2 regions of the Lentilactobacillus hilgardii genome follow, and region 1 is predicted to be linked to the other one. Evidence: riboswitches for the same ligand, from Rfam matches in the RefSeq annotation. Region 1 holds a riboswitch; the other holds the start of a gene.
What was found. A riboswitch is a leader RNA that binds a small molecule or an ion and turns the genes downstream of it on or off. The one in region 1 is predicted to bind lysine.
Positions count from the first base shown of each region.

Region 2: linked by a shared signal. The riboswitch ahead of GQR93_RS10955 (amino acid permease) and the one ahead of lysA (diaminopimelate decarboxylase) in region 1 are both predicted to bind lysine.

Region 1 is NZ_CP047121.1:2,564,165-2,569,048, forward strand. It holds gene dapD (2,3,4,5-tetrahydropyridine-2,6-dicarboxylate N-acetyltransferase) at 1-264, opposite strand, end outside; gene lysA (diaminopimelate decarboxylase) at 571-1,878, opposite strand; lysine riboswitch at 1,993-2,175, opposite strand; gene GQR93_RS12195 (aspartate kinase) at 2,590-3,993, shown strand; gene dapF (diaminopimelate epimerase) at 4,025-4,884, shown strand, end outside.
Region 2 is NZ_CP047121.1:2,288,034-2,292,917, forward strand. It holds gene GQR93_RS10945 (deoxynucleoside kinase) at 1-131, opposite strand, end outside; gene GQR93_RS10950 (tagatose 1,6-diphosphate aldolase) at 213-1,259, opposite strand; gene GQR93_RS10955 (amino acid permease) at 1,393-2,874, opposite strand; lysine riboswitch at 2,971-3,149, opposite strand; gene GQR93_RS10960 (GNAT family N-acetyltransferase) at 3,231-3,734, opposite strand; gene GQR93_RS10965 (phosphatase PAP2 family protein) at 3,812-4,501, opposite strand; gene GQR93_RS10970 (DUF4097 family beta strand repeat-containing protein) at 4,675-4,884, opposite strand, start outside.

The sequences.
Region 1 (4,884 bases):
TTTGGCATCCAGCAATGGAACGGCGGAATTTGTTGCATCGGATTCGATTTTCGTGTCTTTAATCTGATCTTTATTTGCCTTCAGGAAAGGCTCAACGTCCTTCCAATCGCCAAACAAAACGGCAGTGTGTTTCTCAACAAACGCTTCTATTGATTTGGGAATCTCAACTTTTCGAAGAGCACCCTTAACATAAACTTTCACCGGCGTCTTCTTCTCGGCATTTCCGATATACTCAATAATTTCCCGTGCACTTAGTTGTTCCATTGCAATAAAGTCTCCCTTATAAGTAGTAGTTTTATGATTTTTATATAGTTGTCTGAATTAGGACTGCTTCTCAAAGCATCACCACGCCACGTAAGGGATCAAATTGAAAAATCCAAATGCGGGATTCCCCAATTTGACGCCTTACGCTCTGGGTGATAACCGCTTTGTTCCGCACACTTGGCTTAGGACTGCTTCTCAAAGCAACGTTCTGCATGTAAGAGATTCATTTCAAAAATCCAAAACCGGGATTTCCGAAATGAACGTCTTACACTCCGAACGCTAACCGCTTTGTTCCGCACACTTACCTTATTCAAGTGGTTGATCAAGTCGAATCAGATCTTCAAACGTTTCTCGACGAATCGCCAAATTATCTTGACCATTTTCAACAAAAATAACGGCTGGTCTTGGATTTCGATTATAATTGGAAGCCATCGCATATCCATATGCACCGGTAGCCAGCATTGCCAAAACATCTCCCGGCTTGGTCTGAGGCAACGCCTGCTTTTGAATTAAAATATCACCGGACTCACAATACTTGCCGGCTACCCGTACCGTCTCTTTAGCCGGTGCCTTGGGATCATTAGCCAAAACTGCATCATATTCAGCTTGATAAAGGGCTGGTCGAATATTATCGCCCATGCCACCGTCAACCGTGACATACGAGCGAATGCCCGGAACGTCCTTTCGACTGCCGACAGTATAAAGATTGTAGCCTGCAGGACCTGCAATTGACCGGCCCGGTTCAATCCAGACAGCCGGCATTGGAAGTGCCAACTCCCCGGCTCGCTTCTTAATTGCTTTAACAATCGCATCAACAAACATTTCCGGTGCAATCGGATCATCTTCTTCGGTATAGCGGATACCAAACCCACCGCCGACATTAACGACTTTTGCCACATACCCGATTTCCTTGTGCCACTGACCGACTGTATCAATCAACTTTGTGGCAGCCAGTTCAAATCCCTTTACTTCAAAAATCTGTGAACCAATATGGGCGTGAATGCCGAGCATTGTCATCCGTTGGTCAGCCAATACTTCATCCAAGGCCTTACGAGCCTGACCACTTTGCAGATCAAAACCGAATTTGCTATCTGTCTGACCGGTTTGATCATATTCATGAGTGTGGGCAGAGACGCCTGGCGTTACTCGCAACATCACATTAATGTGGGCATCTTTATCTTTCAAAATCTGCTTTAGCAAAGCAATTTCATGGAAATTATCCAAGATAATAACCCCGATTTGGTGATCAACAGCCATTTCCAATTCTTCAACGGACTTGTTATTACCATGAAAGCTGACATGATCCATTGGAAAGCCCGCTTTAATAGCGGTATATAATTCGCCTCCTGAAACAACGTCGATATGGACATTTTCCTGATTGACCAGTTGGAACATCGCAATGCAGGCAAATGCTTTGCTTGCGTAACTAACCGCATAATCCACATGATTGTCTTCAAACACCTTTTGAAAATGATGGATTTGATTTCTGATGGCCGATACATCATAGACAACCAGTGGGGTTTTGTATTTTTTGACAAGATCAAGTGCATCTGCACCACCGATTTCCAAATGTCCGGCTTGATTAATCTGAATTTGACTGATATCACTACTCATTTAAATTTCCTCCAACTCATCTTCAAAAAGGGTACAAAAAAATCTCTTTGTTCAGCGGCTAACTAAACAAAGAGATTCAGAATTTTAAGTGCTCTAATATTCTTTATCAATTTTGTCGTCGTTAGCGCCCCGCAGCTGACGATTTTCGCTGCGACAGTCCATAGCCTCTTAAGCTAAGTCCCAGCGCGCCAAGGTCTGCTTCCCTTGGTGCTTCGGCAACCGCCCCTTTCATTAGCTTCAAAGTTCAAGCAGGAACTCCACTAATTACTCTTGTTGGTTGCAACCTCTAATGATTATTTACTAATCAGTTTATAATGCTTCTCATCATCCGTCAACCTTTTAATGCAAATTTGCACAAATCAATTTCTAACACAGCAATGAAAGTCGTAAAGATAAACAAAATGATAAATTTAAGCAACTAATGAACTAATTACAATAAACATTATACACTTTTCTCGTCATTTTTCAGAAAAAATTACTCATCAATCACTTTCCAATATTATTTTTTTGAAATTAACATCTTTCCGTCACATGATGATCTTAACGCGTCACAGCTCAGCATAACGTTTCAAAATGACCAGTCTCCATATCTATTTGTTACTATTAATTTTTTCACGAGACTTTACTAGTTTTCAAAATGTGCTAAAATTCGACTTAACGATTTTTAACTAAATTTTTAATTTATGGGAAAACAGGGAGTGGACGATTGAGATGAAAGTTGTTAAGTTTGGTGGAAGTTCGCTGGCAGATGCGGCGCAGTTCCAAAAAGTGATTCAAATTATCCAAGATGATCCGCAACGAAGGGTCGTCGTCACATCAGCACCGGGAAAAAGATTCACCGGTGACATCAAAGTCACAGATCTTCTAATCAAATATGCCAATGCAACGTTAGCTGAAAAGAAGAATGATTATGCTTCCGCTATTTTTGCGCGTTACCAGGAAATCGGAAATGGTTTTGGTGTTGATCAAAACATTTTGGAAGATATCCACTCAAAACTGATTGCTTTGCCTAATAAGGCTTATCCGAATGACGATTACCTCATGGCTGCTTTTAAGGCACACGGTGAGCGACTCAACGCGGAATTATTCGCGGCATGTCTTAATAAACTTGGCACAAAGGCCCGCTTTGTCGACCCTTCGGAAGCCGGTATTTTACTAACAGACAATCCAAACGGTGCCTCAATCCTTGAAGAAACCTACGCTAATTTAGACCAATTGAAATACGGTGATGAAAAGTTGGTTTTCCCCGGTTTCTTTGGTTTTACCAAAGATGGCAATATCGTGACGTTTGCGCGTGGTGGCTCCGATATCACAGGGTCAATCCTCGCGCGTGGCCTTCACGCTTCCCTGTACGAAAACTTTACTGATGTTGATGCTATTTATGCCGCAAATCCCAAAATCGTTAAAAATCCAATCCCGATTTCTAAAATGACGTTCCGTGAAATGCGTGAGTTATCCTATGCCGGCTTTTCCGTTTTCAACGACGAAGCCATTATTCCCGCCATTCAAGGACAAGTCCCGATCAACGTTAAAAATACAAATAACCCTGAACTTCCCGGCACATTGATTGTGCCTGAAAAGGACCTCTCAATTAAACGTCCCGTAACAGGAATTACCGGTTCAAACCGCTTTGCTGCTCTTTATCTACACCGGTATCTGTTGAACAAGGAAGTCGGCTTTACGCTTAAAATTCTTCAGATCCTTTATAAATATGGTGTTTCCTATGAACACATGCCATCAGGAATTGATGACCTAACGATTATTTTCGATCGCAATCAGCTCGATGACCAGACCATCCATAAGATGTGCAATGATATTCAAAACACAGTTAATCCGGATGATATGGAATGGATTGACGATTATGCGATCATTATGGTTGTTGGTGAAGGAATGCGTGCTAGAATTGGAACAATAGAGAACATTATTCGGCCGTTGGCAACTCATCACATTGCCGTTCATATGATCAACCAAGGGGCTTCACGAATCTCAATTATGTTGGGAACCCGTGAATCCGACGCCGATAATGCGATCAGGTATATTTACGATAATTTTTTTAAATCAGGTGAAATGGCCGCTGAAGAACTTCAAGCCAGCCTTGATTCATCAAGCATTTAATTTATAGAACTTATGATATGGAGGCACAATTATGGTGCAATTACTAAAAGTCCATGGCTCACAAAATCAATTCTTTATCTTGGATCAAACCGAGTTGAAAACGAAATTAAATCAAGAAGAATTGGTGGCACTCACCAAGCAGATTACTGATCCGGCCAAAGGACTTCTCGATGGTGCCGATGGTGTTTTAGTGATTGATCATTCTGATCATGATGGCACTTTAGGCAGCATGCAGGTCATTAACACAGACGGCAGTATTGCGTCAATGTGCGGTAATGGGTTACGCACAGTTTCACGCTATTTGTCAGATAAATACCATCAGAATTCATTTAAAGTTGAAACAATGGACAGCGATCTGGCCGTCCATCGTGAAACCAGCCTTGCACCAGGTGTTCCAACGTTTAGTGTGGAAATATCACCGGTTACTTTTAACAAAGAAAGCCTCCCCTTTGACAATCTTGACGGTGATACTTTGATTGACCGTGAAGTACCGGCATTTACCAAGGGGTTAAAATTCACGGCAATCGCAGTTCCCAACCCACATCTAATCAGCTTTGTCAGCGAAGAGGTCATGAATTCGGACGCTTTAGGAAAATTAGGCAAAGAACTGAATCAGCCAAATCCATATTTTACTGATGGTGTAAATGTCAGCTTTGCCCAAATCCTAGACCATAATCAATTATTTGTTCGGACCTATGAACGTGGTGTCGGTTTTACAAATGCTTGTGGAACCGGTATGTCGGCAACTAGTCTTGCTTTCTGCCTCAATCACCCAGAAGTAAGCGACTTCGAAGAAACCATTTCTGTTTATAATCCGGGGGGCATGGTTAAGACGCGGGTTCATGATGACGATGGCTCTTATCACATCGATTTAATTGGAAACGCCACATT
Region 2 (4,884 bases), 280 kb from region 1:
TCTTTATAAAAAAGCGGCAAAATCTGATTATGATCAACTGATTCATAATAGGCCGGCGTTCCGAGATGTTTTGACAGCATATGAGTCAGTGACGTTTTCCCGGCACCGATCGTTCCAGCTAAAACAAGCATGTTTAAATCCCCTTATTCGTTTTTATAACAGCACAATATATTGTACTAGTTCTGAATAATGGGTGCAACATCTAGTATCAATTATTTTAAATCAGAAATATCAATTACCTGAATGTTATCTTTGCCGCCATATGCTTCAAACCATGGCGTTGCATTTTCCGAAAGAATCTTGGTTAGATCGGTAACATTCCGAGTTCCCTTACGTTTCAGCCAATCAACCAAACCATCTTCTCCATCGCGGACAAACAGATCGACGCCCTCAATCCAAGTTGCGCGCCCACTCAATACACCATTAAATTGGGCACCTGCACTCCCCGCAAGTTTAAGTTCACGCTGGAAGATATCTGTTGGAACACCGGCACTCAGGAAAATAAACGGTCGGGTTGCTTCATCACTTAATTGTTTGAGATATCCTTTTGCTTGATTCTCAGTATAGGCCGACTCACCGGCACTCGCCTCCCAGCCCTCGATGTACGTTGGGTTGAATGGTACCTCCATTTTTAAAACATCGATATGATATTTATCCTGGGTAAATTCTTTCATAGCCCGAAGAACAAAATCCGGCTTTTCTTTGGCAAATTCCAATGATTTACTATTATATCGATCATCATAAGTCACAATCTCAAAAAATGTCGGCGTTTCGGCAGCCAGTCCTTCAGTACCATACCGTTCTGCGAAGGCTTTCTTTTGGTCGTTAATTTCATCAGGATCATCCGGATTAAAATAAAGTAATACTTTTAACGCGTCCGCACCTTTGGAAACCATAATCTGAGCCGATTGATCAGGAATCAAGCTTGGTAGTCGGCCGGGCTCGTTGGCATCATAGCCGGTCTTTTCATAAGACATAATCAAACCAGTGTCTGGATCTTTCGCTTCAATACCCTTAAAGCCCATTTGCTCATCCAGTAAAACGGCAGAACTCAACGGACTTAAAATGCGGGAAACGACTTCTTTAAAATCATAAACCATCTTCATACTGAAAAGTTTTCCGTATTTTTCTGAAGCTGTTTTCATCATTTTGACTAACGATCCACGCTGATCTAACGCCAATGCATCAATTTTTCCTTCATCATTGGTTAATTTCAACATTCTTTGATATTTGCCCTTTGAAAGGAGCTTTTTTGCCATAAATCTCACCTCATATTTTTAATATACCAATTATTAGATTCTATTTAGTTATTATACTCTACCGCAATTGTTCTGTACAATAAAAATAATTGGACTACCCCAATATGGGATAGTCCAATTATTGAAAATGAGATTAATTATCATTTAGTTTTGAAAGATCTTCCTCTTCGTGAGATGGGGAAATATCAACCTTTTCAAGTGGGATGATTTTCGTATGCTTTTTCAGTTTATAGCCAAAATACAAAACCAGTACCAGTGGCACACTAATATACGTCACTAAAATTTGTGTCCAATCAAAATGCATAAATGCACTTGGATTTTGTCCCACAATAACCAAAATACATAAAATCAAACAAAGAATTGGGCCGAACGGGAACAATTTGGCATGGTACTTCAATTCCTTCAAATCGTGCCCCTGCTTAACAAAAGCCCTTCTAAATCGATAATGCGAAATAGCAATTCCAAACCAGGCAATAAATCCGGTCAATCCGGACGCGGCTACCAGCCACATGTAAATCTTTGGTCCGGCAATACTTGAAATAAATGTCAGAAGCGATACAACCGTTGTTGCAATCAAAGCATAGTAAGGGATGCCGTTTGCAGCAGTCTTACCAAATCGCTTAGGCGCATAGCCACTATTTGAAAGAGAGTACAACATTCGTGTTGACGCATACATTCCCGAATTGGCTGAAGAAATAACCGAGGTTAAAATAACAGCATTCATAATACTTGCTGCCGCGGCTAAACCGGCTCGTTGAAAGACTAACGTAAACGGACTAATGGCGATATCTGTCGTACTGGATCCCAACAGTGAGTGACTCGTATACGGAATAATTGCCGCAATCACGAAAATAGTCAATATATAGAATAAAATAATTCGCCAAAAGACTTCATTAATCGCCTTTGGAACACTGTGTTGCGGATCTTGAGATTCACCGGCTGTAATACCGACCAGCTCCGTTCCTTGAAATGAAAATCCAGCGACGACGAAGACACTCAAAATAGCAGGAAACCCACCAACAAAGGGAGCTTGTTTGATAGAAAAATTTCTTAACCCAATGAAATGGCCACCCATAATGCCAAAAATTGTTAAACAACCAACACCCAAGAAAATAATGATGGTCACAACTTTAATCAGGGACATCCAAAATTCCGTTTCACCAAACGCCCTAACCGACATTGCATTAATCGATAAAATAATGACTAACGCAATTGCACTCCAAATCCATTGAGGAATATTAGGAAGCCAAAATGCCATTACCAGTGCAGCCGTGCTGATATCAACGGCAACGGTAATCGCCCAGTTAAACCAATAATTCCACCCCATCGCAAACCCCAAAGCAGGATCTACATACTTAGCTGAATAGGCAGCAAACGATCCGGAAATCGGCATGTTGGTTGCCATTTCACCTAAGCTGGTCATTAAGAAATAAACCATCATCCCCATAAAGAAGTACGCTGTTAACGCCCCCAAAGGACCCGCTTGAGAAATGGCAGACCCACTGGCAACAAATAATCCGGTACCAATACAGCCACCAAGGGCAATCATTGACACATGACGCGCCTTAAGGCCCCTTTTAACCTGGCCATTGCCGTCGTTTCCATTTTCATCCATTATCTAAAACCTCATCTCTAAATTTTTGATCCGAATCAGACTACAAAAAAAGTCCCTTTCAAAAATATATTGAAAGAGACGGTAAGTGTTTTTCAACATCTTGATAGCTCCCCGTGGCGGTCAAACCACGACAGTCCTTAATTTGTTAAATTAAGTCCCAACAGACAGTCAGAAAAGTAACTGTCCATTTCGGCACTCATCCCTTTTTACTTCAGTCCCAACTTCTTTTCAAGTTCCTGAAATATACTCTTAATGAATGCGCCTCTACTCGAATACATTGATTTGTCTGATTATTTACTTTTTAACACTAAGAATTGTAACTCAATTCACGACATATGACAACAAACGTGGTTTCGTCATGTCAGCTTCAACTCATAAATCACCTTTTGACGGCCAACAATCGGATCACGCATCTCCGTTACAAATGCAAACTTTAGACGCTTTAAAAGGGCCGTCGAACGCTTGTTATCAACAAATACCTCCGCAACAATCGACTCAACCAAAGGATGTCCCCGAAGATTAGCTATGAGTCCGGTAATTGCTTCGCTCATATAACCCTGTCGCCAACAGGTCGGTGTGAGGAAATAACTCATTTCCAAATGATGATCATCCGGACGGCCGCCTTTACCGATTCGTTTAAATAATAAAATTGCACCAATTAATTGAGATCCCTTAAAAATGCCGTACGATCCAGGTGCTCGCAGCTGCCGCTTTAAGGCACTTTGAATCATCTGGGGGTTATTGATCAAGTTAAAGCCCGCACCGCTTTCAACTTCCGGCTGGGACGTTAAATCAGCATATTGGGGATAATCATCCAGGCCAAGATGCCGAATAACCAGCCGCTGTGTATAAATCGTCAATTTTAAAACCTCTCAAAACTGTTCTCCGTTAAGTATCAGCAACGGCCCTAATGAAAAACAAATCACATAGAATCAACTTAAACCTTTGTATTCACGACAAAGCGGAATCGGGCAACCTGTGGGGCAAATTTAACATAAAACATTTCTGAAATTAACAGCCAGCTATATGCAACTAACGCGGCTCCCAGTGTATCCGTGGGATAATGCGCATTCAGATAAACCCTGGAAAACATCACTAGAATAAGTGCAATACCCATCAGAATTCGTAAAATACAACGTATCGATGCATACTTAATCAACGGGATCACAGAAATCCACAAAACAGCCATAATCAGGAAAAAGCCAAGTACATGGCCGCTGGGATAACTGTACCCATTGTCTACGCCAAGATGAAGCGGCGGCCGATGGCGCTTAACAAGGTGCTTCACCACAAAACCAATGATATCCCCACCGCCAAGCGTAAAGATTGCCCATAACGCTGGAACTTTATATTTGAATCCCCACAAGAAAAAGGCAATGACAAACACCCACAATATATCCATCTTTGGACTTGCCAAAAATGATATCAGCAAATATATTTTTTCTAAAAGCTCACTTGGCGCTTTTCCTTGGATTGCAGTAGTAAAAATTGAATCCAAAAATTGCAAATAGTCGAAATTAAATGCCACCGAAATTGATAATAACAGGGTAATAATGATACTAACCAGCAGCTTAAAAGCCCGGTTCACATCCCTATCGATCATCATGTAACCTTCGTTCCCAAACATCTTCAACAATCCTCTCTACGAAATAAATCTCAGTTTTGAGTATATCACATTCATTAACGCCTTTTTTTATTCAAATTAAATTTTCCAATCTCTTAAAGTCTGATAAAATAATCAAAAAAATAGACCGATCAGTTTCTTTAATAAACGATACAAGAAAGTAATCAGTCTACTCTTTATTCAATCGTAACGTCCCCACCTTCGGAAGACAGATGATATGAAACAGCTTTCTTCTTATCCATGTTCCACGAATGATTGGATTGACCAAACAATTCAACGTCTCCGCCTTCAGCACTCACAGCGACTCGCGATTGTTGCCGGTTAAGAACCTGACCGTCTATATCACCACCCGCCGACTTTGCAGATAACCGCTTCAAAATTCGATT